4 regions of the Paenibacillus nitricinens genome follow, and region 4 is predicted to be linked to each of the others. Evidence: predicted binding sites of a transcription regulator. Region 4 holds the regulator's gene; each other region holds the start of a gene.
What was found. The regulator Rex, encoded in region 4, represses fermentation and respiration genes when NADH is low (regulators of the CRP and FNR family bind a similar motif). The targets are predictions, from matches to a motif close to TTGTGAAATATTTCACAA.

Region 1: the regulator Rex is predicted to act here: its motif matches at 3,422-3,439, upstream of ACN6KS_RS11525 (DUF1641 domain-containing protein).
Region 2: the regulator Rex is predicted to act here: its motif matches at 1,761-1,778, upstream of pflB (formate C-acetyltransferase).
Region 3: the regulator Rex is predicted to act here: its motif matches at 2,133-2,150, upstream of nadA (quinolinate synthase NadA).

What each region holds. Positions count from the first base shown of each region.
Region 1 covers NZ_CP183948.1:2,645,108-2,652,626, forward strand. Annotated here, with positions in the region: gene dnaN (DNA polymerase III subunit beta) at 1-827, shown strand, start outside; gene ACN6KS_RS11510 (hypothetical protein) at 898-1,518, shown strand; gene ACN6KS_RS11515 (nitroreductase family protein) at 1,627-2,244, opposite strand; gene ACN6KS_RS11520 (DUF2785 domain-containing protein) at 2,509-3,348, shown strand; gene ACN6KS_RS11525 (DUF1641 domain-containing protein) at 3,572-4,015, shown strand; gene ACN6KS_RS11530 (NAD(P)/FAD-dependent oxidoreductase) at 4,055-5,233, shown strand; gene ACN6KS_RS11535 (SGNH/GDSL hydrolase family protein) at 5,393-6,025, shown strand; gene ACN6KS_RS11540 (hypothetical protein) at 6,390-7,310, shown strand; gene map (type I methionyl aminopeptidase) at 7,343-7,519, shown strand, end outside.
Region 2 covers NZ_CP183948.1:4,830,195-4,837,713, forward strand. Annotated here, with positions in the region: gene pflB (formate C-acetyltransferase) at 1-1,671, opposite strand, end outside; gene adhE (bifunctional acetaldehyde-CoA/alcohol dehydrogenase) at 1,924-4,545, opposite strand; gene ACN6KS_RS21610 (ABC transporter substrate-binding protein) at 4,947-6,410, opposite strand; gene ACN6KS_RS21615 (carbohydrate ABC transporter permease) at 6,543-7,415, opposite strand; gene ACN6KS_RS21620 (carbohydrate ABC transporter permease) at 7,417-7,519, opposite strand, start outside.
Region 3 covers NZ_CP183948.1:69,721-77,239, reverse strand. Annotated here, with positions in the region: gene nadB (L-aspartate oxidase) at 1-1,084, opposite strand, end outside; gene nadA (quinolinate synthase NadA) at 1,124-2,062, opposite strand; gene ftsH (ATP-dependent zinc metalloprotease FtsH) at 2,322-4,376, opposite strand; gene hpt (hypoxanthine phosphoribosyltransferase) at 4,485-5,024, opposite strand; gene tilS (tRNA lysidine(34) synthetase TilS) at 5,071-6,513, opposite strand; gene ACN6KS_RS00325 (serine/threonine protein kinase) at 6,549-7,487, opposite strand; gene ACN6KS_RS00320 (VWA domain-containing protein) at 7,477-7,519, opposite strand, start outside.
Region 4 covers NZ_CP183948.1:4,552,573-4,560,091, reverse strand. Annotated here, with positions in the region: gene dinG (ATP-dependent DNA helicase DinG) at 1-1,152, shown strand, start outside; gene ACN6KS_RS20250 (redox-sensing transcriptional repressor Rex) at 1,284-1,937, shown strand; gene ACN6KS_RS20245 (amidohydrolase) at 1,924-3,225, shown strand; gene ACN6KS_RS20240 (cell wall elongation regulator TseB-like domain-containing protein) at 3,394-3,912, shown strand; gene ACN6KS_RS20235 (hypothetical protein) at 4,318-4,860, shown strand; gene ACN6KS_RS20230 (AAA family ATPase) at 4,853-6,355, shown strand; gene ACN6KS_RS20225 (3-hydroxyacyl-CoA dehydrogenase family protein) at 6,489-7,361, shown strand; gene ACN6KS_RS20220 (acetate/propionate family kinase) at 7,358-7,519, shown strand, end outside.

The DNA of each region.
Region 1 (7,519 bases), 1.9 Mb from region 4:
CGGGCAATACCCAGTTTCGCTTATGCGGGATGGACACTGCAGAATTTCCAAGAATCCATTACATGGATCATCCAAACATCCAAAAGATACGCATGAAGAACACACTTTTGAAGCGAATATTTAAACATGTGGTTTTTGCGGTTTCTTCGTTGGAAACTAGACCTGTACTCACAGGTGTTTCACTTCAAATAGATAATCACAATATTCGCGTAGTCGCCACTGATGGCATCCGCCTTGCTCAGCATGTTGTTGAAAACGTAGAAGATTACGAAGCAAGTCCTTTAAATGTCATTATACCGGGCAGCACTATTCAGGATCTTTTAAAAATGATAAACGATAATGAGGGCAGCAGCACCCAAATCGAGATAGGTCAGAAACAAATCAGATTTATTTCTGATGGCTTGAGGGTTCAGTCTGCGCTATTAGAGGGCACATATCCCTTTGTCGATCATTTAATTCCGCAGGTGTACCTCTCCGAAGTGATTGTTAATACAGAGCGATTGTTGCTTGTCGTTGAACGTATTGCTATATTGGCTGGTGAAAGTGTAACGCTCGGTGTACTTCCCTCCGGTATACTTCATTTAATATCCTGGACCGCCGACGTAGGTGAGGCAAAAGAGGAGATTCCATTGGAGTATCTAGAAGGTGAATATTTTCGAGCAGCTTTTAACGGGAAATATTTCAGAGACATCCTTCGGGTGATTGATAGTGAGACGCTTATCATAAGGTTTGCTGGAAAAGAAAGACCACTGGTGATACAGCCTGTAGACATGACTTCATCCACACTTTTTTTAATTACACCAATGAGGACGCAGGATGGAGGATAGTCATATGAGCTTGCTAAGAAGAGTTCTTTTCGTTGAAAAATATTATATTAATTACTTGGAGGGATGATCTGTGAATCTGTTTCAGATGGGATCAAAGCCGCTTGGGACCGAAAGAATCACGACATTTTTAGAGGGTAATTATGTGAGTATCGGATATCCCGGAATAGGGGATTTGGAGAACATCAGTAAAGTGGAGCTCCGCGATCGGATGATTCATACATACCAATACAGTGAGTTGGAGCTTACAGAACATTTACAAGCCATTCATCTGTTCGTACATACGATGCAGGATGGTGATTATGTGCTGGTGTGTGATGGAGATTGGGTACATCTAGGTGATCTTGGCGATTATTTTTACAATGAATTATTTGACGCGCCAGACCTCGGTACATGCCATCGACGTGGTGTAACTTGGCTGAAAAGTCTTCCTATAACCGATCTAAACGTAGAGGTAAAAGAATTTCTTAGCGATAGTGGGATAGTTAAACAGTATAAGGGGCCGATGCCTAGTACTCGTGTGGATCTGTGGATTACAGGTTCTTCTGATTCAGAGCAAGCGGTGATTAATCGAGTGCATGTGGATGAAGAGACATTATCAATGGCGCTCGATATTTTGAAGGAAGCTCTTGTTAGTGAGAGCGCCGAACGACGGGAACGAGCAGCGATTGCAATTCTTCAGTATGCTAAGTAGTGGAGAAGAGGTTTAAGCTCCTCATCCTTAGTAAAAAAAGCGTTCCGTCCGAACTTCAATATCGGATGAAACGCTTTTGTTATATCTATCGATATCTTCCTGTAACCCTTAGATAAATTCAACGAATTCATTGACCGGCTTGCGATAGCCACGTGGTCTGATTTTATGTTTCTTGTCTTTGCCAATTGTAATCAGCATAACCGGTACCATATGATCGAGTAGATTTAAAGTGGATTGAATGGCTTCCGGATCAAAGCCGATCATCGGGCAGGTATCCCAGCCTTTATCTTTGGCAATCAGCATAAAGTGCATGGCAGACAGGGAGGCATTTCGTATCGCTTCATCTCTTTGAAAAGCATCCTTTCCTGCGTAAGCATTGTTAATCGTTTCAATCTCTGCATCATAATCCTCTGGGCTCATCGCCCCTAAAGCTTTAAGTCCACCGTAGATTTCTGGAGCTTTCAAATAAGCATGTTTATCTCCGAGTACTACAATTACCGCTGAGGCGGAATGTATTTTATATTGACCGTAAGCCGCCTTACGAATCTCCTCTTTTAAATTCTCATCAGAAACCACTTTGTAATTGGTATGTTGAAGATTATAAGCCGATGGTGCCAATCTAGCGTAAGAGAACATTTCCTCTAATTCATTCTGAGGGATCTTCACCCCTTCAACAAAATTCATAGCAGACCTACGGGATTCAATTAAATCTGTAAAAGTGCTCATGAGTTATTCCTCCATATGTGTATGTATTTGCTTGTTAATTATAAATAGGTGATATTTATAAATGAACTAACTATTAGTTACTAACTAAAAATAGCACAGTTAATTATATTCGTCAATGATTAAATTCATTTCATTTACATTCAGCTATCGAAGTACTTTGGAGTGTCGAAGAATAAATACTACGTTGTAAAATATTGGGATGTAAATTAGGATATTAGGATATGAAAAATTTAAATTGCTTTTATTAATGAAAGGGTGGGAATGTTGAACGATACTAGAGCGCAGTTGATAATAGACCTGCAAAGAATTGAAGAGAACGATTACGAGCTTAGAAGTGGGGAGCAATTAAGGGATTATGTGAAATTGATGCTTGAGTACATAGGAGATCCACAGCCGAAGCTAAGAGATGACTTGATCTATTCCACCTTCTACAAATGGATTAACGAGAAACAATGGTTTAGTGATGCGGAGCTTCGTGAGCTGCTCCTGATTCTTCTTGATGAGCAGCATTTGTTCTATCACATTGGCAGTAAGGACGATCCGGCTGTGTTCACCAGAACATTTTCTGTACTGGTCGTTGCGCTTATTCTTCAGCGGCATAGGGAACAGGGGTTGTTAGATAGCGCTGCGTTTACAAATGTGAAGGAATCCTTAATTAGATATTATGAGGAAGAACAGGATTTACGAGGATTTACACCTGTAGCAGGCTGGGCACACGCTGCGGCCCATGGCGCAGATGCTTTGGATGAACTGGTACTGTGCTCAGAGAGTGATGCAACGATCCGGGAAGAGGTTCTGGCAGTCATCCAAAGGATGCTTTACAACGATCAGTACATATTTAGCGACGAAGAGGATGAACGGATCGCTACGATTGTAGCTACAATGATAGATCATCATTTACTTGCAGAGCTGTCTATAGTGGATTGGATCGGAAGTTTGGAGCAATGCGGAGGGTGGCCGCGAAGTCGTAACAAGTATGTGGCTCGTGTGAATACAAAGAATTTCCTTCGTTCACTTTATTTTAGGTTGCTTCCGAAGAAGAATCCGGATTTGGTATCCGTTATATTGAAGGCGGAAATGAATTTGAATGAATTTACTGAATAAGCATTTACTCAATAAGCATTTACTCAATCAAATGTGTATAAATGATATCAAGAATTTTAACTATCCCGTTTTAATGTAATAAAAATCACAAAACTTTAGAGAAATTCAAAAACTTTGTGACATTTATAACTTGATAAGTGCTATAATAGAAATATGGCGTCACAAGTTATTATTTTTTTATTACTACTAAGCAGCAAAGCTTATTTGCAGAGGAGATTCGGATATGTCAGAAACAATCACTCAAACAACCCCTGAACAAGAATCACCAAAATTAGCTGTCACTCAAGAACAAATGAATGTTTTGGAGCAGCTATTGAAACCTGAAGTTCAGGAATCGTTAACGGTTCTAGTGGAACAGTTGCCAAAATTAACAGAGCTTGCCGGCGTGCTCACAAAGTCATATGACTTTGTTCAAACTGTCGCTGCGGATGAAGTCTTGAAAAGTGATACGGTAAGTGCAATTAAAGAACTTGCTGAACCTGTGGTGCATTCGGCGAAGAATATGGCAGCTACAGTGATCGAAGCGCAAGATCGTGCGAATGAAAGCAAAGAAGTGATCGGTGTATTTGGTCTAATGAAGATGCTTAAAGATCCACAAGCACAGAAGCTTTTCCGTTTTGTAAATGCTTATCTTCAAGTCGCCGGCGAACGCAGTCAGCAGAAATAATATTTTTTATATCTCATTCGTAAGGACGGAGGAAACATCATGTCTAAACATATTGTCATTCTAGGAGCAGGTTATGGTGGTCTACTAAGCGCCTTAACTGTACGCAAGTACCTGAAGAAAGACGAAGCTAAAATTACAGTCGTTAACCAATATCCTACACATCAAATTATTACAGAATTACATCGTCTTGCAGCGGGTAGTGTTGCAGAGGGTGCTGTTGCTATGCCACTGGCTAAGCTTTTTGCCGGCAAAGATATCGACCTGAAAATCGCAAAGGTTAACTCTTTTTCTGTTGAGAACAAACAAATTACACTATCTGATGGTGTGACATTGTCCTATGATGCTCTAGTTGTGGGTCTTGGAAGCACTACGGCTTATTTCGGCATTCCAGGTCTTGAGCAATACAGTATGGTATTGAAATCGGCAGCGGATGCTAACAGAATTCATCGTCATATTGATGAGCGTATCCGTGAATATGCGAAGTCTAAGAATCCAGCAGATGCAAGCATCCTAATCGGCGGCGGTGGCTTAACAGGTGTTGAACTTGTTGGTGAAATCGCTGATGTGTTGCCAACACTCACTAAGAAATATGGCGTAGATCCTAAAGAAATTAAACTGATGCTCGTTGAAGCAGGTCCTAAGATTCTTCCAGTATTGCCAGATGCACTGATCGAACGTGCAGTGGCTAGCTTAGAAAAACGTGGTGTTCAATTCTTGACAGGTCTACCTGTTACGAATGTAGCGGATAATGTCATTGACTTGAAAGATGGTCAAAAAATTGTTGCTAACACCTTCGTATGGACTGGCGGCGTACAAGGAAATCCACTGATTGGTGAATCCGGTCTTGAAGTGAACCGTGGTCGTGCAACGGTAAATGAATTCTTGCAATCCACATCTCACAAGGATGTATTCGTTGCTGGCGACAGCGCTGTTGTCTTTGCCGAAGATGGTCGTCCATATCCACCAACTGCACAAATCGCTTGGCAAATGGGTGAATTGATCGGGTACAATCTTTATGCATACTTGAAGGATAAATCATTTGAATCCTTTAGTCCGATCAACTCAGGTACGCTTGCCAGCTTGGGTCGTAAAGACGGTGTAGCCATCGTTGGTGCTAGCTCAACACCGCTAAAAGGCTTGCCTGCAACCTTGATGAAGGAAGCAAGTAATATTCGTTACTTGTCTCACATTAAAGGATTGTTTAGCTTAGCTTATTAATTGTATTATTGGAAAACCTGCTCTAAATAGAGCAGGTTTTTTTGTTGATCTCTAGTGGTTTCTACCATGAATTGTTAATGATTGTCCTGGTACGTAGTAATCATTTTTGATATACTATATTGGCTAATATTAACAGTGGAAATAGGGGAGGATTACGTGATGTTATTCCGACAAAACGATGTCATTCTGTTTCAAGGCGACAGTATAACGGATTGGGGTCGCAATTATGAAGATGCGTCATCGCTTGGTGTAGGCTATGCATTGATGATCGCCGCTCGTCTGGGGCATTTATATCCTGAAAAGAATCTTACGTTTTATAATCGTGGAATTAGCGGAAACCGTGCAGTAGATTTGCAGGAACGCTGGGAGAAGGATTGCCTGAATCTGAAGCCGACTTGGGTATCCTTATATATTGGGATTAACGACACTTGGCGCCGCTTTGATTCTGGTCAGGAAACAACGCCTGAACAATTTGAAGCTGCGTATCGTGACCTGATCGAACGCACGCAGCATTCGCTGGCTGCTAAATTAGTCTTAATCGAGCCATTCGTGTTGCCTGTCCCAGAAGATCGTAAAACCTGGCGCCAGGATCTGGACCCTAAAATTCACATTGTTCGTGAACTGGCACGTGAATATGGTGCACCCCTTGTACCGCTGGATGGCCTGTTTGCTGCGGCATCCGTGAAAGCAGAACCTGCTTATTGGGCTCCGGATGGAGTACATCCATCACCTGCGGGTCATGCGCTTATTGCAGAGGCTTGGCTTAAGACGGTAGGCGCAATTCAAGCTTAATCGTCTGATCGTATCACTACATATTTACTTGATTCTATAAGACTAGAACCACTCATTAAAGGAGCAGGTTATAGTCTTTTTTTTAAAATATAAGAATTTATATGTTCCATGTTATAAATTATCCTTATATTTCTCGCATAAACACTTGTCGCCCCTATAGGGATGCGAAAGCGTTTATGCTTGTAACGGTTCGGAAAGCCGATTTCTTTATATTTATGGACGCTGTTATAATTGGATTATGTTTCTTTTCTTGGAGGCGGTCCGCATTAGGCATTTACTGTGTGTTGTATCATTGGTAGTGGTTACGTTGTTAAGTGGATGTAAGAATGATGTGGGCTTCATCAATGCCAGGTGGATCACCGGAGTGTCATTAACCTCAGTAACAACCAGTGATCAGAATCAAGCTGACCAATCAGAATATTCTGAGACCCTGATGCTGAAGGACTCCACTCTGATTAAGACACTTGCGGAAGCTATGAACAAGAGCAATAAATTGTTGGGAGAGCTGGATTGGGCTCCTGAATTTAAAATGAAGCTTGTTTACGGTGATGGCTACTCGAAGGAGTATTACATAGCAATAGGTGATGAACCCGGCTATAGAGGAGTATTTACTACAGCCGAGAATGGTGGTCAGGGCTACTCTATTCCGGTGAAGAATTCGGACCAATTAAGGAAACTCATTTTTGGGGCAGCAGATAAGGCGAACATTGAACAGACGGAGTCGTTGGAGTCATCGGTCAAGGTTAAAGGGCCAGTAACAATATCACATAATGACCTCTCTTCGGTCACTACTAGAGCCGAATTCTTGGATCTGCAGCTTTTAGATGGAACCTACAGTGAGAATTGGACAACACCAGGTCCGTTGATGGGAAGAAATTGGAGTGGCCGATTTGGGCTTGCGCTTATCGATGATCAAGGAAGAACTTTGTATCGTTTTCCGCTCAGCGAACATTTTGAGGACCCCTTAATATTTAATGATTTTTTTCAAATTCAGTTTGAGGATTATAATGGCGACGGCGATCCGGATTTTACGATTGGTCAGTACGGATCCAGTAACGGTTACTTCTATAAGCTGTTTACGCTTAGGAAAAATAACAGTATAGAGGAATTAGAGACCAAACCAGACTCTGATTTGTTTATCAGCAGTCCTAAGGGATATTCGATAAAGCTTGATAAAGTGGATGATCATAGCTTCAAGAGAAGTTATTACGATAATGTAGCGGGTAAACAGATGGAAGATATTTTTCAGTGGAATGGAAGTGCATTTCAGAAGTTAGACAAGTGATTCATACCAGAAGTGAGAGGAATGTGTGATAGATGACGAGTGATACCATACAAGATTTAGAAGGGCTAAAAGCCATAGGGAAAGTAGTAGGACATACCATCGCCGAGATGAAAAAGAAAGTAACTCCAGGTATGACAACAGCGGAGCTTGATAGCATTGGAGCTAAAATTCTAGCGGAATTCGGAGCATCTTCAGCCCCGATGAAAACG
Region 2 (7,519 bases), 280 kb from region 4:
TTCGAAGTCAATTGCAATACCTTCTTCGTTACGGATTGGTTTAACCTTCGCGTATTTAATAGCACTCAGCGAGTCAGCTGCAACGGACAGACCAGCGATACCGCAAGCCATCGTACGCAGAATGTCGCGATCATGCAGTGCCATTTCGATACGTTCGTAAGAATATTTGTCATGCATATAGTGAATGATGTTCAAAGTGTTAACATAAGTCTTAGCCAACCACTCCATCATCGGTTTGAAGCGTTTCATTACTTCGTCATAATCCAGATATTCAGAAGTGATCGCTGGGAATTCCGGCCCAACTTGTGCTCCGGATTTTTCGTCTTTACCACCATTAATAGCATACAGCAAAGCTTTTGCCAGGTTGGCACGAGCGCCGAAGAACTGCATTTGTTTACCGATACGCATTGGAGATACGCAGCAAGCAATAGCGTAATCTTCACCCCAGTACGGACGCATTAGATCGTCATTTTCATACTGAATTGCACTAGTTTCGATAGAAACCTTAGCACAATATTTTTTGAAGCCTTCAGGCAATTTTTCGGACCACAGAACAGTTAAGTTCGGTTCCGGAGCCGGACCCAAGTTGTACAGGGTGTTCAGGAAACGGAAGCTGTTCTTGGTAACACGAGTGGTTCCATTTTCAGCCATACCACCGATGGATTCAGTTACCCAAGTAGGGTCGCCGGAGAACAGATCGTTATAGTCAGGTGTACGCAAGAATTTCACGATACGCAGTTTCATTACAAAATGATCGACAATTTCTTGTACTTGTTCTTCAGTCAAAGTACCTTCTTCAATATCGCGTTCTGCATAGATATCTAGGAAGGAAGAAACACGTCCCAAGGACATTGCTGCACCATTTTGTTCTTTAACTGCTGCCAGGTATCCAAAGTATACCCATTGAGTAGCTTCTTTGAAATTCGTCGCTGGTTTGGAAATATCCATTCCATGCGCAGCTGCCATTTCTTTCAATTCGCCCAGTGCACGAATTTGCTCAGACAGCTCTTCACGCAAACGAATTACTTCTTCTGTCATGGAATCAACTTCAAGCTCAGCTAATTGTTGCTTTTTGTCTTTAATCAAGAAATCAATACCGTACAGAGCAATGCGGCGGTAGTCGCCGATAATGCGTCCGCGGCCGTAAGCATCAGGAAGACCTGTGATAACGCCGGATTTACGCACCGCTCTCATGTCTGGTGTATATGCATCAAATACGCCTTGGTTATGCGTTTTGCGAATGTTCGTAAACATGTCAACGATGTTTTGTGGAAGCTCGAAGCCATAAGCCTTCGTAGCATCGACCATCATCTTGATCCCGCCGAATGGCTGAATGGAACGTCTGAAAGGAGCGTCAGTCTGCACGCCTACAATTTGTTCCTTATCCTTGTCAATGTAGCCTGGAGCATGTGAAGTAATTGTGGAGACAGTATCTAGGGAAACATCCCATACGCCGCCTCTTTCTCTTTCTTCCTTGCTCAGTTGGGAAATAATCTTCCACAGTTCAGTTGTGTTACTAGTAGGACCTACGAGGAACTCTTCGTTACCTTCATAAGGCTTAATGTTACTAGCGATAAAGTTGTTAACGTCAACTTTCTTAGCCCATTTACCTTTTGTAAAACTTCTCCAACCGGATTTCACTTCATTTACTTCTTTTTCAATCACCGACATGCTAAATCCCTCCATCTATATTTATTATATTTGTAGAGATCGCGGGCTTGAAGGTTGATCCCGTGTCTCGTGATCCCCAAAAGATGTGGTTGTTCCAAATTTCACAATCAACATTTCATATGTGGGACCGTTGTTTATATAAACATTCTAGTTTATTTTCTATAAAAACACTGTGACAAATATCACCTTTCGAGTGATATTTGTCACCTTTATCTAAGTCCACAACTATCCTATTCTCTATTTAACCATTTATTAATTATCAAATCTTCCGTAGAACGCATTACGGTATACATCAGCAAGCTCAGATACCAGTGGCAGCTTAGGATTGGCAGTTGTACATTGATCTTCAAACGCACGGTCAGCCAAGTAATCTACGCGGGATTCGAAGTCCTTAGGATCAAAGCCCAGTTGCTGGAACGATTCTTCGATGCCCAATTTTTTATTCATATCGCGAATAGCATTGATCAGGCTAGTTACACCTTCTTCAGTTGTGCGGGCTGGCAATCCCAGAATACGGGCAATTTCAGCATAACGCTCATCAGCTACGAAGTGCGAATATTTAGGGAACGAAGCGAACTTCGTAGGTTTTTTAGCATTGTAGCGGATAACGTGTGGCATAAGGATCGCGTTAGTCCGACCATGAGCAGTGTGGTACTGTCCGCCCCATTTATGCGCCAAACTGTGGTTAATACCCAAGAATGCATTGGCAAAGGCCATACCAGCAAGTGTGGATGCGTTATGCATTTTTTCACGTGCTACTCTGTCACCTTCCAGCGCCGATTTTTCAAGGTATTGGAATACCAGTTGGATGGCTTTAATAGCTAGACCATCAGTATAGTCACTCGCCATAACAGATACATAAGCTTCGATAGCATGTGTTAATACGTCCATACCTGTATCAGCAACTGCAGTTTTTGGCAAGCTGTATACGAACTCAGGATCAATGATAGCTACATCTGGAGTTAACTCGTAGTCAGCCAATGGATATTTAGTGTGCTGTTCAGTTGTTTTATCGGTAATAACTGCGAAAGATGTTACTTCCGAACCTGTACCCGAAGTAGTTGGAATCGCTACAAACTTAGCTTTGTTACCAAGTTTAGGGAATTTGTATACCCGTTTACGGATATCCATGAATTTTTGTTTCAGACCATTAAAGTCTGCATCTGGATGTTCATAGAATAACCACATTCCTTTTGCAGCATCCATTGGGGAACCGCCGCCAAGTGCGATGATGCAGTCCGGTTGGAATCTGTTCATCATTGCAGTACCTTTTTCAACTGTAGTTGTCGATGGATCTGGTTCAACTTCAGAGAACACTTCGATAGCTACAGGAGTTTGCCGTTGACGCAGGTAATGTTCAACTCTTTCAACATATCCAAGCTTAACCATCATTGGGTCAGTGATAATTGCGACACGTGTGATATCAGGCATTTTGGTCAGGTACTGAGTAGCGCCTTTTTCGAAATAGATCTTGTCAGGTACTTTAAACCATTGCATATTCACGGTACGACGATTCACCCTTTTCACGTTGATCAAATTGATTGCTGTAACGTTTTGCGACACGGAGTTACGACCATAAGATCCGCAGCCCAGAGTCAATGAAGGGATATTAGTGTTATAGATATCGCCGATCGCACCATGTGTGGAAGGCGAGTTAACGAGAATACGTCCTGTTTGCAGACGGTTAGAGAACTTCATGATTACTTCTTCATTGTTGGAGTGGATAGCCGAGCTGTGGCCCATACCGCCAAATTCAACAATTTGAGCTGCGCGTTCGATACCTTGATCTGCATTCTTAACTTTGTAGCAAGCAAGAACCGGGCTTAATTTTTCAGCGGACAGTGGATATTTAGTGCCTACTCCTTCAAGTTCTGCTACCAGAATCTTTGTGCCGGCAGGGACTTGAATGCCACACATTTCAGCAATTTTCACTGCGGATTGACCTACGATTGCTGGGTTAACCGCACATTTATCTACGTTCATTGCTCCACTAGTCAGTTTGGCAGCTTCTTCTTTATTCACAAAGTAGCAGCCATTAGCAATCATTTTTTTCTTCACTTGATCGAAGATTGGTTCTTCGATAATAACAGCTTGCTCGGAAGCACAGATCATACCATTATCAAATGTCTTAGAAAGAATGATGTCCGTTACGGCTTGATCAATATCCGCGCTCTTTTCAATGAAAGCAGGTACGTTACCAGGGCCTACGCCAAGTGCTGGTTTACCACAGCTGTAAGCTGCTTTTACCATTGCAGAACCACCAGTTGCCAAGATAAGAGCAACGTCTGGGTTGTTCATCAATGCGTTTGTCTTGTCCATTGTTGGCATTTCAATCCATTGGATACAGTTCTCAGGAGCGCCAGCTTTCACGGCAGCATCATGAAGAATTTTGGCTGCGGCTGCACTACACTCTTGCGCAGAAGGGTGGAAACCGAATATAATAGGGTTCCGTGTCTTAATCGAAATCAACGCTTTAAACATCGTGGTGGATGTAGGGTTGGTTACCGGTGTGATACCCATAACAATTCCGACGGGTTCAGCAATTTTTTGGAAGCTATCATAAGCGTTGTCTTCAATAACGCCTACTGTTTTATCGTATTTAATTCCGTGCCAGATATATTCAGTTGAGAAGATGTTCTTCGTAATTTTGTCTTCGTATACGCCGCGTCCAGTTTCTTCTACGGCCAATTTTGCGAGGTACATATGTTTGTCGAGTCCAGCCAACGCCATTGCATGAACGATTGTGTCAACTTGCTCTTGGTCTAGCGCCATGAACGCCTCATGCGCTTTTTTTGCTTTATCCACTAAATTCTGAATATACTCTTCAGCGGTAACTTGTTTAACTTGGGCGGCGACTTCGTTCTTAACTGCCATCTCCCTCGTCCTCCTGTCAATTTTTAGTTGTTTTTCTCTACACATTTATCTTATCACATGATTTCTACCTTGTATAGTGAAATCTTTCACAAAGTATAAAGTTTTTTTGATTTGTTTTCAAAGCGCTTTCATTCGATCATATTATAGTCTTTTTACCATATTTTATGTTATAAAACCCTTTAAATCTTAGATTTATACTTTAATAAGCAAAATTTTAGCTCCTTTTTATTCCATATATCTAAAATCAGTACTCAAAAATGAATTCTCTTCATCACAGTCCCTTACGATTTTCCTTCACCGAAATAATTTCCAATTGATTATCACTATTTCTGAAGATTTATAAATTTATAAATCTTCAGAACAAAAAAACCGACCCCAAAGGGGCCGGTTTTTGCATTAGACTATTCCGCTTTAATCGTATCAAAGAATTTCTCTTGCACTGTTTTAGCTGCTGCTTCTAGCTGGCTCTTGGAATCCGTTCCTTTTTTGGAGAACAGCTCTTGAATAACATTGGACATAGTTGCGTAATAGTCCTGTGTGTTGTATTGAGCTTCAGGTTTACCATCCAAAAGTCCCATAATATCAGGGCTATATTGGTATACATTTGTGTACTTGTCATAAACCGCTTTGGTCTTCTTACCAAACTCAGAATCTGCTGAGTAATAATCTAAGAGTGGCGGGATAAAGTATTTGCCATCAGCTGTACGTTGTTGAAGAACTGCATCCAGGGCTTCCAAACCTTTATCAGAGAAGTAATCAAATGTGATATAACGGAATGCCATTTCTTGCTCATCTGGTGTTGCATTCGGATTAATAACGAGGTAATCACCACCAAGTACCCCGGTGTGCTTACCGCCTTTTTCCATAGCAGGCATTGGATATGTGAGCACATCCTCAGGTTTCAGTCCGCCTTGATTCAGTGCTTGCTCGATTACGCCATCGGATCCAGCCATTACCATAGCTGTACGACTTTGTTGGAATGCGCCTACAGCATCGCCCCAGCCAAGTGCCCAGTCCTGAGGAATCGCGTTAGCTTCCCATCTAAGTTTTTTGTAGAAATCCAGTGCTTTAACACCAGCGTCGGAATTAAATGTAGCTACAACCTTGCCGCCTTCAACCTTTTGAATTTCACCGCCAGCTTCGAACAGGAAGTTGGTCCAGTTCCAGCCTGCTTCGTTACCTTTACCCATTGGAGCAATACCGGAAATGCCTTTTTTGACATCAGCTACGCCTTTAGCCGTATTCAGCATATCATCCCAAGTCCAATCCATTGGTGGGACTGCAACGCCTTTTTCATCCAGCATTTTTTTGTTGATCATAGTAGTTGTTACATAACCTTTTTGAGTTACGCCGAAAACTTTACCATCAATGATGAATTGATTTTGCAGTACTGGGTTAATTTGATCCTTAAATTCATATTTGTTCCAAAGATCCGTAATGTCAGCAACCCAGCCCTTTTCCACCAGGAATTTAGCTTCTGTAGCGTAGGTGTTAAAGAAGGTTGGTGCTTCATTCGCAGCCATTTTAATTCCGATTTCACTTACATTGTACTGCCAGTCATCTTTAACAATTTCAACATTAGGATATTCAGCTTGGAAACGCTTAATCTTGTCATCTTCTTGCGCTCTCACTTCAGTCAAGTCAGGTGTTGGATAGTGGATCTTGATCGTCACTTTTCTTTGAGTAATGTCCTCCACTGGCGCATCCGTAGCAGTTGCTGTATTATCCGTTACCGCATTTGTTGGCGCAGTAGATGCTTCCCCGCCTTTGTTCCCCGCTGTGTTTCCGTTATTGTTGCCGCTGCAAGCAGATAGCAACGATCCGGCTACAAGTACGCTTAGTAGAACGCTAGAGTACTTACGCATTGAAACTCCCCTTTTCAATTCATAATTATCTTACCTATCGATCATAAATTAGAAACCGTTTACAAACGAGGTGCATTTATATTCCTTTCATGTGCATGTTTACGATCCATGGGTAAATTCGTCGATAATTGCTTATCCTTTCACGGCCGACAAAGCAACCCCACGCATAATGAATTTCTGGAAAATCAAGAAGACAAGGATTGGAGGCAAGGATACTATAAACAGGATTGCAAACTTAATATTAGTATTGAGTGCCTTCACATTAATAACGTATTTATAAATGGCTGTCGCAAGCGTATATTTCTCTTCACTGTGCATAACCAAAGATGGCCAGAACCAGTCGTTCCATGCAGTAGAAAAGATAAAGATTGCTAATGTAGCAAAAATCGGAACGGATAGTGGCACGGCAATGGAGAAAAAGCTTCTCGGCTCAGAGGCCCCATCAATTCGTGCTGCTTCAAAGATTTCTGGATGAATCCCGTCAAAAAAGTTCTTTAACAATAGAAAGTAGAAAGTGTTCGCTCCCGCTGGCAACCAAAAGGCCGCGTACTGATTTAGCAATCCAAGCTCCTTCAGATTGACAAAGTTCGGAATCATGTAACTGGTCGCCGGAATAAATAATGTCATCAGAAAGAAGAAATAAATCGCTCTTTTGTAAGGAACATTCATACGAGAAATACTAAAAGCTGACATTCCCAATACGACAAGCGTCACGACCATATTCCCTAAAAAGATATAAATGGTGTTTCTAAGGAACATGGGTAGATCAATGTAATTCATCGCGTCTTTAAGATTACTGAAGTGCCATTCCTGAGGGAAAAAATGCGGCGGGAATGAATTCACTTCTTGATTCGACTTCAACCCGTTGAATAACGTCATACAAATCGGGTACAGCATGCTAAAAACCATAACCAAAATGACTACGCACATCAAACCATAAACGATCTTATTACTTGTTTTTTTCAAATCGTGTTCTGAAAGAATTCCTCTATCTGCGCTCTTCATCTTAGTAGTCCTCCTTGTTAAGCTTGAACTGTAAAATGCCCAAACCACCCAGGACAATGAACATTAACATGCCAAGCGCAGTAGCTGTTCCATAATCGAGTCTT
Region 3 (7,519 bases), 2.3 Mb from region 4:
CCCCATTCAGATCGGTCTTAATGCCCCCCATCATATAATGCGCAGCTGGAGCTACTGGAATCCAATCACTTGTAATATCCAGTCCATAGCCCATACATGTCTCATGTATTGTAGGGAAACGATGCTTCACCATTTCCGGGGATTCATGCGTAATATCCAAATAGACAAACGTTGATTTTGTAAGCTCCATTTCACTTACAATAGCCCGAGCTACAATATCTCGTGGAGCTAGCTCAAGCAGCTCATGATAACGCTCCATGAACCGCTCTCCATTAATATTGCGCAACACTGCTCCTTCCCCTCGAACTGCTTCGGAGATTAAGAATCTAGGAGCTCCAGGATAACTTAATGCTGTAGGATGAAATTGAATAAATTCCATATCTCGTATATGAGCGCCGGCACGGTAAGCAATGGCTACCCCGTCGCCTGTAGCTACTTCAGGGTTAGTAGTGTATCTAAATAATTGTCCTGCACCACCAGAGCACAAAATAGTCGCATCCCCTTGCAGGAATAACCGTCCGCCGCCGGGACGCTGCAACAATGCGCCTACACATTCTCCACCTTCAGTGATGAGATCAATGACATAGTGATCATCCCACACCTCAATGTTCTCATGTTCAGCTACCTGTTCAGCCAAAGCACGAACAATCTCGTAACCTGTAGCATCTCCATTAGCATGCAAAATACGACGGTGGCTATGCGCTCCTTCCTGCGTCAAAGCCAGTACCCCATCTTCCTTATCAAAAAGAGTACCTAAACGAATTAGCTCATGAACTCTATCTGGTCCTTCATTAACAAGTGCATCGACAGCTGTGGATGAGCAAAGACCTGCTCCAGCCATTAATGTATCCTGCCGGTGATAAGCAGGGGAATCGTCCTCAGCTATTACAGCTGCGATCCCCCCCTGTGCATAGCGAGTATTACTCTCCATTACTGATTTCTTTGTGATCATAATGACACGCCGATCTTCACTAGCTTTAATAGCCGTGAACAATCCGGCAATCCCTGAACCGATAACAATACAATCTGTTTTTACTTTAGGAATATCCCGAAGATCAAAATCAACCAAATATTGTGGAATCATGACCGCGTTTCACCTGTTTCAACGAAAGAGTAGCGCATACTACCGGACTTGTAGCATGCGCTCTAGGGAAGTTCTGGCTTTGTCGGCGACAGCAGGCGGTACATAGATTTGTGGCTTCATCGTCTCCAGGCATTTCACCAGTTTTTTTAGATTGTTAACTTTCATATTAGGACAAACAAGAAATTTTGTAGCAAAATGGAATTCTTTATCCGGACTATCTTTACGAAGCTGATATCCTGTACCGTCTTCAGTCCCAACAATAAACTGCTTGCGGTCTGATTTCCGGCAATATTCGAGAATGGATGTAGTACTACCCACATAATCACCCATGGCTACTACTTCCGGACGACATTCTGGATGAACTACAAATTCTGCTTCTGGGTATTTCGCTCTCATTTCCACTACATCTTTAACGGTCAACATGTCGTGAGTGTTGCAGTAGCCTTCCCAGATAATCAATTTTTTACCGGTCTGATCTTGTACATATTGGCCAAGATTCTTATCAGGTACCCAGATAATTTCTTCAGCATCGAGGGATTCGATTACTTTCACGGCATTTGCAGAGGTACAACAGATATCAGTCTCCGCTTTAATCTCTGCAGACGAGTTGATATAAGTAACCACTTTAGCATTTGGATGCTGTGCTTTCAGCTTACGCAAACCGTCTACATTGACCATATCAGCCATTGGGCAACCTGCACGTTCATCAGGAATAAGGACGGTTTTATTTGGGGCCAGAATTTTAGCACTCTCCCCCATGAAATGAACACCGCAGAATACAATAACCTCTGCATCTGTCTCCGCAGCCTTCTGAGCGAGTAAGAAAGAGTCGCCCCGGAAATCGGCAACCTCCTGAATTTCATCACGTTGATAATAATGAGCTAAAATAATTGCGTTTCTTTCCTTTTTAAGCTGTTCAAGACGTATCCGAAGTTCTCGATTCTGTTCCTGCTTGCGCTCAAGTGCCAGAGCTTCCACCGATTGTTCTCCCCCTTAAATCTTCGCGGCTTTAAGCCGGCGCGATGTTATCAAATGGCATGAGCCATCATGGTGAAAAAATGAACATACTGATATGAATAGTAAGTAATATTAATCACTAATGTACACAACGTTCCAGTCTCTGTCAATGTAACTGGACAGGCTTTAAGGCTCAAAATCCCTTAAAAATTAAAATAAAAAATCCGGAGAACAGTTACGTTCTCCGGATAAATTTACATCATATGAATCGTGAGACCATTTAGGTAAGGCTAGTGCCGCCACCTTTGTTGTTATCGTCGGAATCATCATTACCCTCAGAATCAGGGTTATTCGGGATATCCTTCGATAGATCAGGGATTGTGGACTGTGCATCCTCAGGTTTGCCTTGAATGCGAACTTTCACATCACCGATATTATCAATGACTGGTTCACCAACTTCAAGTGCAACACCTTCACCATCCTTAGCTTTACCATCTTCGGAAAGGAAGCCTTGTTCAATCAGTTCTTTGATCTGATCAAGCTCAAGTGTTTCCTTCTCAAGTAAGGTATTGGCAATCAAGTGCATTTCTTTAGAGTGTTTGAGCAACAGCTCTTTACAACGCTCGTAGCTCGAAGTAATAAAGTTCTGCATTTCTTGATCAATCTCATAAGCAATGGAATCACTATAATTCTGCTCATGCCCAATATCACGACCCAAGAATACTTGACCTTGAGAAGATCCGAACTGCATAGGTCCAAGCTTATCGCTCATACCGTACTCCATAATCATAGCACGCACGATGCGCGTAGCCTGTTGGAAGTCACTGTATGCACCCGTACCGATCTCGCCAATAAACAATTCTTCGGCAACACGTCCACCAAGTAATCCAGTAACCTTATCCAAAAGCTCCTGCTTCGTAACGATCATCCGATCTTCCTTCGGAAGCATGATAACATATCCGCCTGCACGTCCGCGTGGGATAATAGTAACTTTATGCACCATATCGGCATGCTCTAGGAAGTAACCAGCTATAGTATGACCTGCTTCATGATAAGCCACAATACGTTTCTCGCGGTCACTGATAACACGACTGCGTTTCTCAGTACCTACGATAACACGGTCGATGGCTTCATCGACTTCAATCATGGAAATATCCTTACGGTTACGACGCGCAGCTAGCAACGCCGCCTCATTTAGCAGGTTCTCCAGATCCGCACCAGTGAATCCAGTTGTACGTTTTGCAACAACATCCAGTCTTACATCTTTCGTAAGAGGCTTGTTACGAGCGTGAACCTTAAGTACAGCTTCACGGCCTTTTACGTCAGGGCGGTCAACCGTAATTTGACGGTCAAAACGTCCTGGACGTAGCAATGCAGGATCAAGTATATCAGCGCGGTTAGTTGCCGCAACAATAATAATGCCTTCGTTACCACCGAATCCATCCATCTCAACCAGCAATTGGTTAAGTGTCTGTTCGCGTTCGTCATGTCCGCCACCAAGTCCGGCGCCACGTTGACGACCCACAGCATCAATTTCATCAATGAAGATAATACATGGAGCATTCTTCTTGGCATTCTCGAACAAATCACGTACCCGAGAAGCACCGACACCCACGAACATTTCCACGAAGTCAGAACCGGAAATACTGAAGAAAGGAACGCCAGCTTCACCTGCTACTGCACGTGCAAGCAATGTTTTACCGGTTCCCGGAGGACCCACAAGCAATACACCCTTAGGAATACGTGCACCGACAGCTGCAAATTTGCGTGGATCTTTCAGGAACTCAACAACTTCGACAAGCTCTTGCTTCTCTTCGTCCGCCCCTGCAACATCCTCAAAGCTAATTTTCTTCTTCTCTTCATTATATAACCGAGCCTTGCTCTTGCCGAAATTCATGACTTTACCGCCGCCACCTTGCGCCTGGTTAAACAGGAAGAAGAACAAGATGAACATAATGACTAGCGGGATAATAGAAGAAAGGAATGTCAGCCAAATGCTGGTACCTTCCATTTTCTTCTGAGTTAATTCAATCCCATTAACATCACTGGCTTGAATCAGTTCATCAATAGCAGCATCTGTAGGAGGAATATATGTGGAGAAGCTCTTCGATTTAGTATCGGCAGGCAACTCTCTATATTCGCCTGTAACTAAAAAGGCATTACCCTCAAACTGAACCGTCAAATCCTTCACATTGTTGTTCTTGATCTCCTGCCGTAACTCGTCGTATCTAGGGAAATCGGCGGCTTCATTTCCATTGCTCACAAACTGGACAATACCCACCACGACTAAAAATAAAATCAAATAAAAACCAGAATTCCGGATGAACCGATTCATCCCCTACCTCCTCTCGCAACACTCAAGTTATTGTACCATAGCCTCTTGGGACACCTCAAATAAAGGAAGCCAAGGGTGCCCGATCCGTAGATCAAGGCAATCAATAGTTCAATTGGAATAAATCTCAGGCTTCAGTACTCCAACATATGGGAGGTTCCGATACCGCTCGGCATAATCCAATCCGTAGCCTACTACAAATTCGTCCGGCAACACGAAGCCTGTATAGCTGGCTTCCAGATTAACCGTACGACCTGAGGGCTTATCAAACAAGGTAACCACATTGATAGAAGCAGCATTGCGGTTGCGGAGCAGCTCAATCAAATAGCTGAGCGTAAGGCCACTGTCAATAATATCTTCAACGATCAAGATATCACGGCCTTCTACCGATACATCTAAATCCTTAATAATTTTGACAACACCAGAGGACTTGGTGGAAGCTCCATAGCTAGAAACTGCCATGAAATCCATCTCAACAGGTACTGTAATGGCTTTAACCAGATCTGCCATAAATATAAACGCGCCTTTTAGTACACAAATGACTAAAGGGGTACGTCCTGCGTATTCTTCGCTCAGTTTTTGGCCGAGCTCCTTAATTTTCTGCTGAAGTTCCTCTTCGGTGATCAAGACTTCTTGAATATCATTTTGCAACTTGCGAAACCTCCTAAGTTATACTATGAAAGACTTACATCGACCATTACGTTTCTTCACGGTCATCCAGCTCTGCTAGAGACAATAGAAGTACCGAGGTCGTTTGCCGCCCTACTGCGGCATGCATCGAGCGTCTTACGCCCGGAATCCAGACGATATTGCCCAAACCATCACAAACGAGTGGGATCATTGAGCGTTCAGCAGCAGGTATTTTATCATCAATATAAATATCTTTTACCTTTTTGCTTCCGTTTAATCCCATGACTCTTATGGTATCTCCAGGCAATCGGGAACGAATCGTTAGTGGAAAGACCAGTTCATCACGGTCAAACCAAGCCGACATCTTCCCATAATCCTCCCCCTGTACAAAAAAGTTTTCTCTCTCCAGCACCGCCATCGACATCACCTTACCTATTTCCTCCAGCTTAAGCTCGGAGTCCGGTAAAAACAGACGATATGTATAGCTTGCCTGTTGCTGCGCAGGCTTGGACGAGAACAAGATGATATCGTATTGCCGCACACAAGTCAGGCCTCCACCTAAATCCAAACTCCAGGTGGTGGGATAGCTCTGCAGCGTTCCCCGACGTACAGATTCAATCTTGGAGAAATCAAGGGCAGATAGATCCGCCGACAGATAATTTAATATTAGTTTAATCAAACGCCGTTGTAAAGCGGAGGGTGTGGCCGCAAATGAAGCTCTGTTAAAGGTATATTTCCCTTCCCCTTCCGAAACCAGCTCCTCAAAGCATTTTACCGCAGATGCCTCCATATATTCATCCTCAGCTCCTGCAATTTCCGCAAGCTGCACAAGTGACTGCCTCACTCTGCTGCTATACCTTTCCAGAAAAGGAAGAACCTCCAATCGAACAGCATTCCGCTTGTATTTGGTCAGCAGATTAGTCGCATCCTCGGCATAGGTGAAACCTTCATTCTGACATAACCCAAGAAGAGCCGTTTTGTTAATACGTAGGAATGGACGAATGAGTTCCACCTTTTTTTCTGTTCTTTTCCACTTGATACCCGACAGCCCCGATAAACCGCTTCCTCGCAATAGACGCATAATCACTGTTTCTGCCTGATCATCCGCATGATGAGCCAGAGCAACGGAGCGTGCCCCATAACGGTGTGCGGTATCAATCAGAAATTCGTATCGCTTCTCGCGTGCTGTCCCCTCAGGACCGAGTCCACTCTCTTTGACCAAAGAAGGAATATCAAATTCGGCCAACTCAAAGGGCAGTCCCAATTGTTGAGCCATACCACGTACTAGCTCTGCCTCTTCCTTAGACTCCGGTCTAAATCCGTGATTCACATGAGCGCATATTAGGGTAAGCGGCATAACGTTTAAAGCTATTTCATGCAAAACATGCAAAAGAGCCACAGAATCCGGGCCGCCGGAAACTGCGACTACAATGGTGTCATGGGGCGCCCACAGCTCGTGCTCGGCTGCTGACTCCAATACTGACTCCACCAGTCCATTCATTTGCTCCATATGCGGCCCCCCTTCTCTCTACTATATGTATAAGTTCAAAACCGAAATACCCAATAAATTGTAAAGGCAAGTACGAACAAGGATAACCCAAAAGCATTTTTGAGCCAGCGAGGTGTGTCCATACTATCAGGACGCTTTCTACGCGAATTGTAAATATGGTTTCGCCAGAGCTCTGTAGCATCTGCGGAACCGGAGAAACCTCCTTTTAACGCCAAACAAATCCAAGAGGATAGTTTCTTGTCGGGTAGATTTCTAGCCAGCTTAAACAGCTCATCTACACTTCTTGTCTGCGGCAGCTGTAGCGCAGCTTTCTTGAGCCCCTCTTCATTCAAAAGACGGAGGCACAGTACTGCAAAAGCGAATAGATCATAACCCTCATCACTCGTACGGCTGCCTGCGTTCCAAAAGCCACGGTCATGCCATTCAGTAAACTGCTTCACACTGCGACCCATAGGACTTGTACCCCCAAAGTCGATCAGCTCCACTTCGCCATACTTTGATACCATGACGTTCTCCGGCTTCAAATCCCCGAACACAAAACCGCATTCATGCAGTGTGCGCAGCTTATCAAGCAGACCAAGCCCAACCAGGCCTAACCAGTCGGGACCGTTTTTCGATAAAAAATGATGCAGAGGTTTGCCTTCAACATACCTCATTACATAGAAGGGGACATTATCCCCGTTCGCAAAATCATCCGCTTCCAAAAAATAAGAAGACAATGGATTCTCACGACGAGCACGATGTTCATTCCGCTTTCGCCGTGATTGCAGCGAGGTTAATACATTGATCTCCGATTGAAGTTCAAGTGTATCGTATCCGATTTTTAGCGCGTACCTTTCCCGTCTGCCTTCTCTTTGCACAAGATATACGGTTCCGTTCGCGCCCCTTCCCAGCATCCGTTCAACGACATAACGGTTACCCCGCCATTTGCCGTTAATTAAGGTACCAGTAGGATAGGACGGATTAGACGACATACCCACCAATCATCCCTTCTCTTTCGTCGTGG
Region 4 (7,519 bases):
CGGCTACTTCCTACCCGTAAACCGAAAGATTGGGATGAATTGGTTGCTTTAGAGAATACTATGAATCTGACATTAAGCGAAATTATCCGTAAAGGTGATAAAATGCTTAATGAAATGCGAGATCAAGAAGGTCAATCTTCCTCAGATAGTCTAGTTACCGATATTAGCGGCTTATTTAAGGATTTAGCTTCAATACGTGAGCAAGTACGGTTTTTTATGGGATTAAACGATGAGAATGTAGTATATTGGCTGGAGGCGAATGGAAATTATCGCAGTAAATCGCTACAGCTGTATGCCGTTCCTGTTGATGTCAGTACTCAGCTTAAGGAGCTGTTTTTCGACAAAAAGAAAAGTATCGTGCTAACTTCGGCGACACTCTCTGTTGATAAATCGTTCCAGTTTATGATTGATAATCTCGGACTTAATGAAGCTGCGGAAGAGGGGCGTCTGATGACATCACTCCTGCCTTCTCCTTTTAAGTATCGGGAGCAGGCGCTGTTAGTTATTCCACGGGATTTCCCTAGTGTGAAGGGCAGTGTGGGCGATGCCCGATTTGTTGATACACTCGTACAATCACTAGCAGAAGCAGCGACTACAACACGCGGGCGGATGCTTGTCCTGTTTACTTCTTACAAGATGCTACGCCAGGTTTACGATCCTTTGAAAGAGGCTCTAGCCTCACAAGAGATCACGGTGCTGGGTCAAGGCGTGGAGGGGGGCAGCCGTAGCAAGCTGATCCGCCGTTTTCAGGACAGTGCAGCCTCTGTACTGTTAGGAACAAGCAGTTTTTGGGAGGGTGTTGATATTCCGGGTGAAGCATTAACATGCTTGGCCATCGTGAGGCTCCCGTTTCAACCGCCAAACCATCCCCTAGCGGAAGCGAAGTCTGAGTTATTACAAGCCCAGAAAAAGAATCCGTTCATGAAGTTGTCTGTTCCTCAGGCGGTTATTCGCTTTAAGCAAGGATTTGGAAGGCTGGTGCGGACAGCGCAAGATCGGGGTATTGTTATTGTGTATGACACTAGGGTGATCGAATCTCACTATGGGAAATATTTCCTCTATTCGTTGCCTGGCCCAAAAATGGAGCATATGCTTACGGATCAAATGGTTCCTCGTATAGCGGAGTGGTTGGAAGACGGAGGCGTTTCTTAAAAAGAACGTCATCGATCATATTAATCACTCTACAATGAAGGGCGGTATAAGAATACCGCTCTTCATTGAGACGAGGTACACGAATTAGTATAAGGTTAGTAAAGAATATTACTTACATTAGGAGGTAAATTATGAAATCGGAAAAAATATCAGAAGCCGTTGTTCGCAGACTTCCTGTGTACTTACGTTTCCTAAATGATCTACAGAAACGTGAAATATTAACCGTTTCCTCTCAAGAGCTAGGACAGAAACTTGATTTGAATCCCGCTCAAATTCGCAAAGATTTAGCTTATTTTGGAGATTTCGGCAGAAAAGGTATCGGGTATGACGTAACTTATCTTATTGAGAAAATCCGTCATATTCTGAAGCTGGATCAACAACTGAATGTGGCTTTAGTGGGTGCCGGTAACCTTGGACATGCATTATCTAATTATAATGCTTATTTGAAAGATACTATGAAGATTACCGCTATATTTGATTCCTATGCGCCTAAGGTAGGGCGGAAAATCAACTCACTTACCGTTCAACCGATGGAGGAGCTTGGTCAGACGGTTCGTGAGCAAGGTATTCGAATTGGGATAATTACAGTACCTGATTCAGAAGCGCAGAATGTAGCGGATATTCTCATTGAGTCTGGCATTGAGGCGATTTTAAATTTTGCACCAGTGATTCTAAAAACACCATCGAATATCCGGGTTCATGCTGCTGATTTTACAACAGATTTGCAAAGCCTTGCTTATTATTTGAAGGATGGAAAGGAAGAAAGCAGAAATGAAGAGCAATAAAACGATTATCAAGGGCGGGCGTTTTCTTACTCCGGGAACGGATGAGCCGGTTCTTAGTGGATATATGACTATTGAAGATGATTTGATCACTTACATAGGAAAAGAAGAGCCTTTAATAGAAGACGATGTGCAAGTTGTTGATGGCAGTCGTCTGTTGTTTATGCCAGGTCTGGTAAACACGCATGGCCATGCCGCAATGTCATTGCTTCGTGGTTATGGAGATGACTTAGCGCTTCAGGTGTGGCTTCAGGAGAAGATGTGGCCGATGGAAGAGAAGTTCACCGGAGAAGATGTATACTGGGGAACCTCCTTGTCTGTACTTGAAATGCTGAAAGGTGGCACTACAACCTTCCTGGATATGTATGATCATATGGACCGAGTAGCGGAGGTCGTCGAATTATCAGGTATTCGTTCCGTACTAATGAGAGGCGTAATCGGTCTATGTCCAGAAGAAGTACAAAATCAGAAGCTTGCGGAAGCGGTTTCTTTTGCGCGTAACTGGCATGGTAAGGCTGAAGGTAGAATTACGACAATGATCTCGCCACATGCCCCATATACATGCCCACCAGACTTCTTTGTTAAGTTTGTGCAGGCGGCTCATGATTTGAATTTACCGATGCATACCCATATGTCCGAAACGAAACGCGAAGTGGAGCAGAATGTGGTGGATTACGGACTGCGGCCAGTAGCGCATTTAGAGAAGCTTGGAATGTTCACACGTCCGTCTATAATCGCTCATGGTGTTCATTTGAATGATGAAGAGATCGAGATACTGGCTCGTCATGATGTAGGTGTATCCCATAACCCTGGAAGCAATCTTAAGCTGGCTAGTGGAGTTGCTCGAGTTACGGATCTTCTAAAGGCCGGAGTGAAGGTGTCACTGGGTACAGATGGAGCGGCAAGTAATAATAATTTGGATATGTTTGAAGAAATGCGTCTTGCAGCACTCATCCATAAAGGTGTAAGTGGTGATCCTACGGCTGTTCCGGCTCCGGAAGCTCTACGTATGGCTACGGAGTATGGCGCGAAGTCTATCTTTTTAAATGATGTGGGTAGACTCGCTGTAGGTATGAAAGCTGACTTTATTGCTATTGATATAGACCAGCCGCATTTGCTCCCACACACAGATCTGTTGTCTCACGCTGTTTATTCTGCCAGTGCCAAGGATGTTGAGCATGTATGGGTGAATGGTAAACAGGTTGTTAAACATGGACAATGTGTAACGCTAGATGAGGAAGCCATCCGTCGTAAGGCGCAAGAAGCCTTTGATGGACTGCTAAAACGATAGTCTAAATCATAACAAATAACTGAAAGGCTGTGACTTTCTGCAATTGCAAAGTTACAGCCTTTTGTGTTTCTGATCATTAGATCATTGAACGAGATATGAAACTTTGGATAAACACACGGGTGTGTTATATAATCAAAAAAGATATATTACTAGAAAGGGAGCTGTACCTTGAAGAAAAGGAAAAAATGGATCCTCCTGGGGTCAGTTCTGATTCTGCTCCTTCTGTTCGGACTCATCCAGTTCTATGCTTATATTATGAAAGATCAATGGAACGAGCGAGATATCGCTAAGGATGTCGCCAAAACCAGCGCGGGTCTAACAGAGGTAACTAAAGCACAGAAATCCGTGTGGGATGAAAATGCAGTCTACTGGGTCTTAACAGGGAAGAATGAATCCGGGACCGAGTTGATGGTTTGGGTACGCTTTACTGTAGATGGGAAGTTTGCCGAAGGCGCTGACGCAGTATTCGCCGAGGAACTAAGTAAAGGGACCTCTGAAGAAAAAATGCGTAGTCTTATAAAAGCCGATCTCCCGGATATTAGCATTGAACGGTTGTTACCGGGGGTGTATAACGGAGAGTATGCTTGGCAGCTTTTTTATAAACAAAGCGGTCGGTATTATTATCAATTTTATCGGTTCTCAGATGGGGCTCGAATGGGTGAAGGATACAGTTTACCTAGCCGCTAAGTTAAACAAAATTACTTTAGGAGAAACAAGCGGACTATTTATGGTTCGCTTGTTTTTATATAACATATTAGATTGATACACTAAAAGTATACGTTATGTGATATACTATAAGAGTAGTTTTTATATATTGTCGTCAAAGCCGCATACGAAAATAGGCCTGTTAATTAGAGATAAAGGCCTGTTTTTGTCGAAATAAATCAATATTTTTAATGAAATGGAAATATTTAAAAAATAAAATTTTAAATATATTCACACTTTTTATCATTTTCGTATATACACCTGTGATATACTACTGTTTGTAATTAGAAGAGTAATAGTAGAACGTTAGGCTCTGATGAGCATTAACGGCTGTGATTTTGGATCATCCTGTTTATCGTTTTGTCATCTTTGAGAGGAGGACGTTTCTTGAAATTACGTCTTGTACCTGTACTGATAACGTCTCTACTGTCCGCTACGCTATTATTCGGAGGATTCTTTTTATATCGTCAGTTTGCTTTACAGGAACCACTCCAAAAGATAGTATCAGGCTATGAAGGAGTGAATACTTCACATATTAGTATTAACCGTGATGAGGTCACTTTGAAACTTGAATTACAGCCGGGCACGAATTTACGTGATCTGGTATCGTATGTTTCCAAAGAAGGAAAATCAGTGATTGAGGGTCGTAAACTTAAACTGGATGTGGAGCAAAACTCCAGTGAATTATTGGATAATTACTGGGATAAAGCGTTGTTCTCTGTAGCTGAAGCGATGGAGAGCCGTAAATATACTCTTATACCTGCTGAACTTGATAGATTGAAAGAGCAGAATACCGACTATAAAGATGTGATAGCAACAACTGAAATCGACGACACAAACGTGTATGTAAGCTTGAGTAACGGGAAAGAAAGCAAATTTATAATTTTACCACGCAAACCTGCGACCTTGGGGGTATGGAATAATGCCTAAATACCTTAAAGAAATTTTAATCGGATTTATTCCTGTACTGTTTATTTTCATGGCTTTTTTAGGTATTAATATATTCCCTATAGTTATAGCAGCTGGGATGCTTACTGCACTACTTATCATTGCTCATTTACGTGGCGGGCTTACGGTGAACGCCGGTGCTGGAAAGAAACGCAAGAAGGAAGGACCTTCAAAACTCACTTTTGAAGAAATTGGTGGGCAAGACAATGCAAAGCAGGAGCTCCGTGAAGCACTCGATTTCTTGATCCGGCATGAGGAAATCAGTAAATTTGGGATTCGTCCTTTGAAAGGGATTCTGCTTACAGGCCCTCCAGGAACAGGTAAGACCCTTATGGCTAGAGCGGCAGCCCATTATACAAACTCAGTATTCGTAGCTGCATCAGGCAGTGAATTTGTGGAAATGTATGTGGGTGTCGGTGCTGGCCGTATTCGTGATTTGTTTAAGGATGCACGTACCCGTGCCGCTAAAGAGAACAAGCAAAGCGCTATTATTTTCATAGACGAAATTGATGTAATTGGCGGTAAGCGTGAAGGTGGGCAGCAGCGTGAATATGATCAGACCTTAAATCAGCTGCTGACTGAAATGGATGGTATTTATAATAATGAGACACCGCGTATTCTGTTGGTAGCTGCAACGAACCGCAAAGAGATGCTGGATTCGGCATTGCTACGTCCTGGACGGTTTGATCGTCATATTCAAGTGGACATGCCTGACAAGAAGGGCCGCAAATCGATTCTGGAATTGCATGCTAAGAATAAACCTCTTCATGAAGAAGTGAGTCTCGATAAAATCGCAGAAGAAGCCTATGGCTTTTCCGGTGCTCAGCTTGAAAGTGTCATGAATGAGGCTGCGATTTATATGATGCGTGAGGACTTGACGAAAGTTGAGCAGCGGCATCTGTCGATGGCAATTGACAAGGTAATGATGGGTGAAAAAACGGATCGAGAAACCAATCACGAAGAGAAAAAGCGGGTCGCCATTCATGAATTGGGACATGCCATTATGGCAGAGCTCCTACGTCCCGGAAGCGTCAGTCAGGTTACATTGACTCCACGTGGGCAAGCCCTTGGTTATGTTCGGCATAATCCTCAGCAAGAGCAGTATTTGTACACCAAAGATTATTTGGAAGATCAGATTATGATTGCACTTGGTGGAGCGGCGGCTGAAGAGATGTATTATGGCGGACGAAGCACAGGTTCGCGGGGTGACTTTGATCAGGCGCTGAATATTGTGGAAACGATGATGAAGTCAGGTTTAACTTCGCTGGGTATCGCCAAGCTGGAAATGGTTACCACTGAAGAGCTTATGAAGGAAAATAGTAAGATATTGGATGAATTGATGGTTCGTACTCATGAGCACCTTGAAAAGCAACGAAATGTATTTGATTACTCTCTTGACATTTTAATGAAGGAAGAAGTACTCTCTGGAGAGCAATTTCGATGTCAATTTCGTGACAGCGTCCTTTTACCAGCATAAATATTTATGCTGGTTATTTTTTTTTACTTTTCAGGCATGCTAAGATATCATTATATGTCGGGCTTTATAAATTTTTGCGACAGACAAGGTACAATACAAAAGTATAGATACCTGAAAGGATGGAGACTTTTTTATGAATTTCAAAAAAATAGGTGTCATCGGCGGTGGCACAATGGGACAAGGTATTGCTGAAATGTTAGCAGCCAAAGGCCTGGATGTATTGCTGGTGGAGAAAACCGCAGAGAAACTGGACTACTCTTACGAAATGATCGAGACAAGTCTAGATAAGCAACTGGAGAAATGGGCGATCACTCAAGCTGAGAAGAAGTTGATTCTTAGCCGCATTCAAAAAGTGACACATTTCGCGGAGCTTAGCTCTTGTGACATGGTTATCGAAACAATCGTTGAGGATTTGGAAGAAAAGAAAAAGATTTTGAATCAACTGGATCAAGTATGTCCAAACCACATTATTCTTGCCAGCAATACGTCAACACTTAGCTTGACTGAACTTGCAAGTTCTACAATGTATCCGGAACGCGTTATCGGTATGCATTTCATATATCCTGTAGCTAAAGTAGATCTTGTTGAAATTGTACGCGGTCTGAAAACCTCAGATGCTACTTTTGAAGATACAAAAGCCTTTGTTGATGAGATTGTTGAGAAAAAAGGTGTAATGATTTATGAATCCCCAGGATTTGTAACATCACGCCTCATTTGCTTGTTCATCAATGAAGCTATGCATGTGCTGCAAGAAGGCGTTGCCTCTGCACAGGATATTGACGATGCTATGCGTATTGGTTATCAATTCCAATATGGACCGCTTGAAATGGCTGACAGATTCGGCCTGGATTCGGTACTTGCTGCACTCGAAAATATGTTCCGTGAATACGGAGAACTGAAATACCGTCCTTCTACTATTCTTAAAAAGATGGTACGTGCAGGACAACTGGGTATGAAATCAGGAGAAGGCTTCTTCAAGTACGACAAGGATGGTGACCGTGTATGAATATTCTAGTTATTAACTCAGGTAGTTCTTCATTGAAATATCAGCTGTATAACATGACTGATGAATCGGTTTTGGCTAAAGGTCTGGTTGAACGTATTGGAATGGATTCCTCCATTCTGAATCATAAACCGACTGGCAAAGCGGAAGTGACAGAAGTA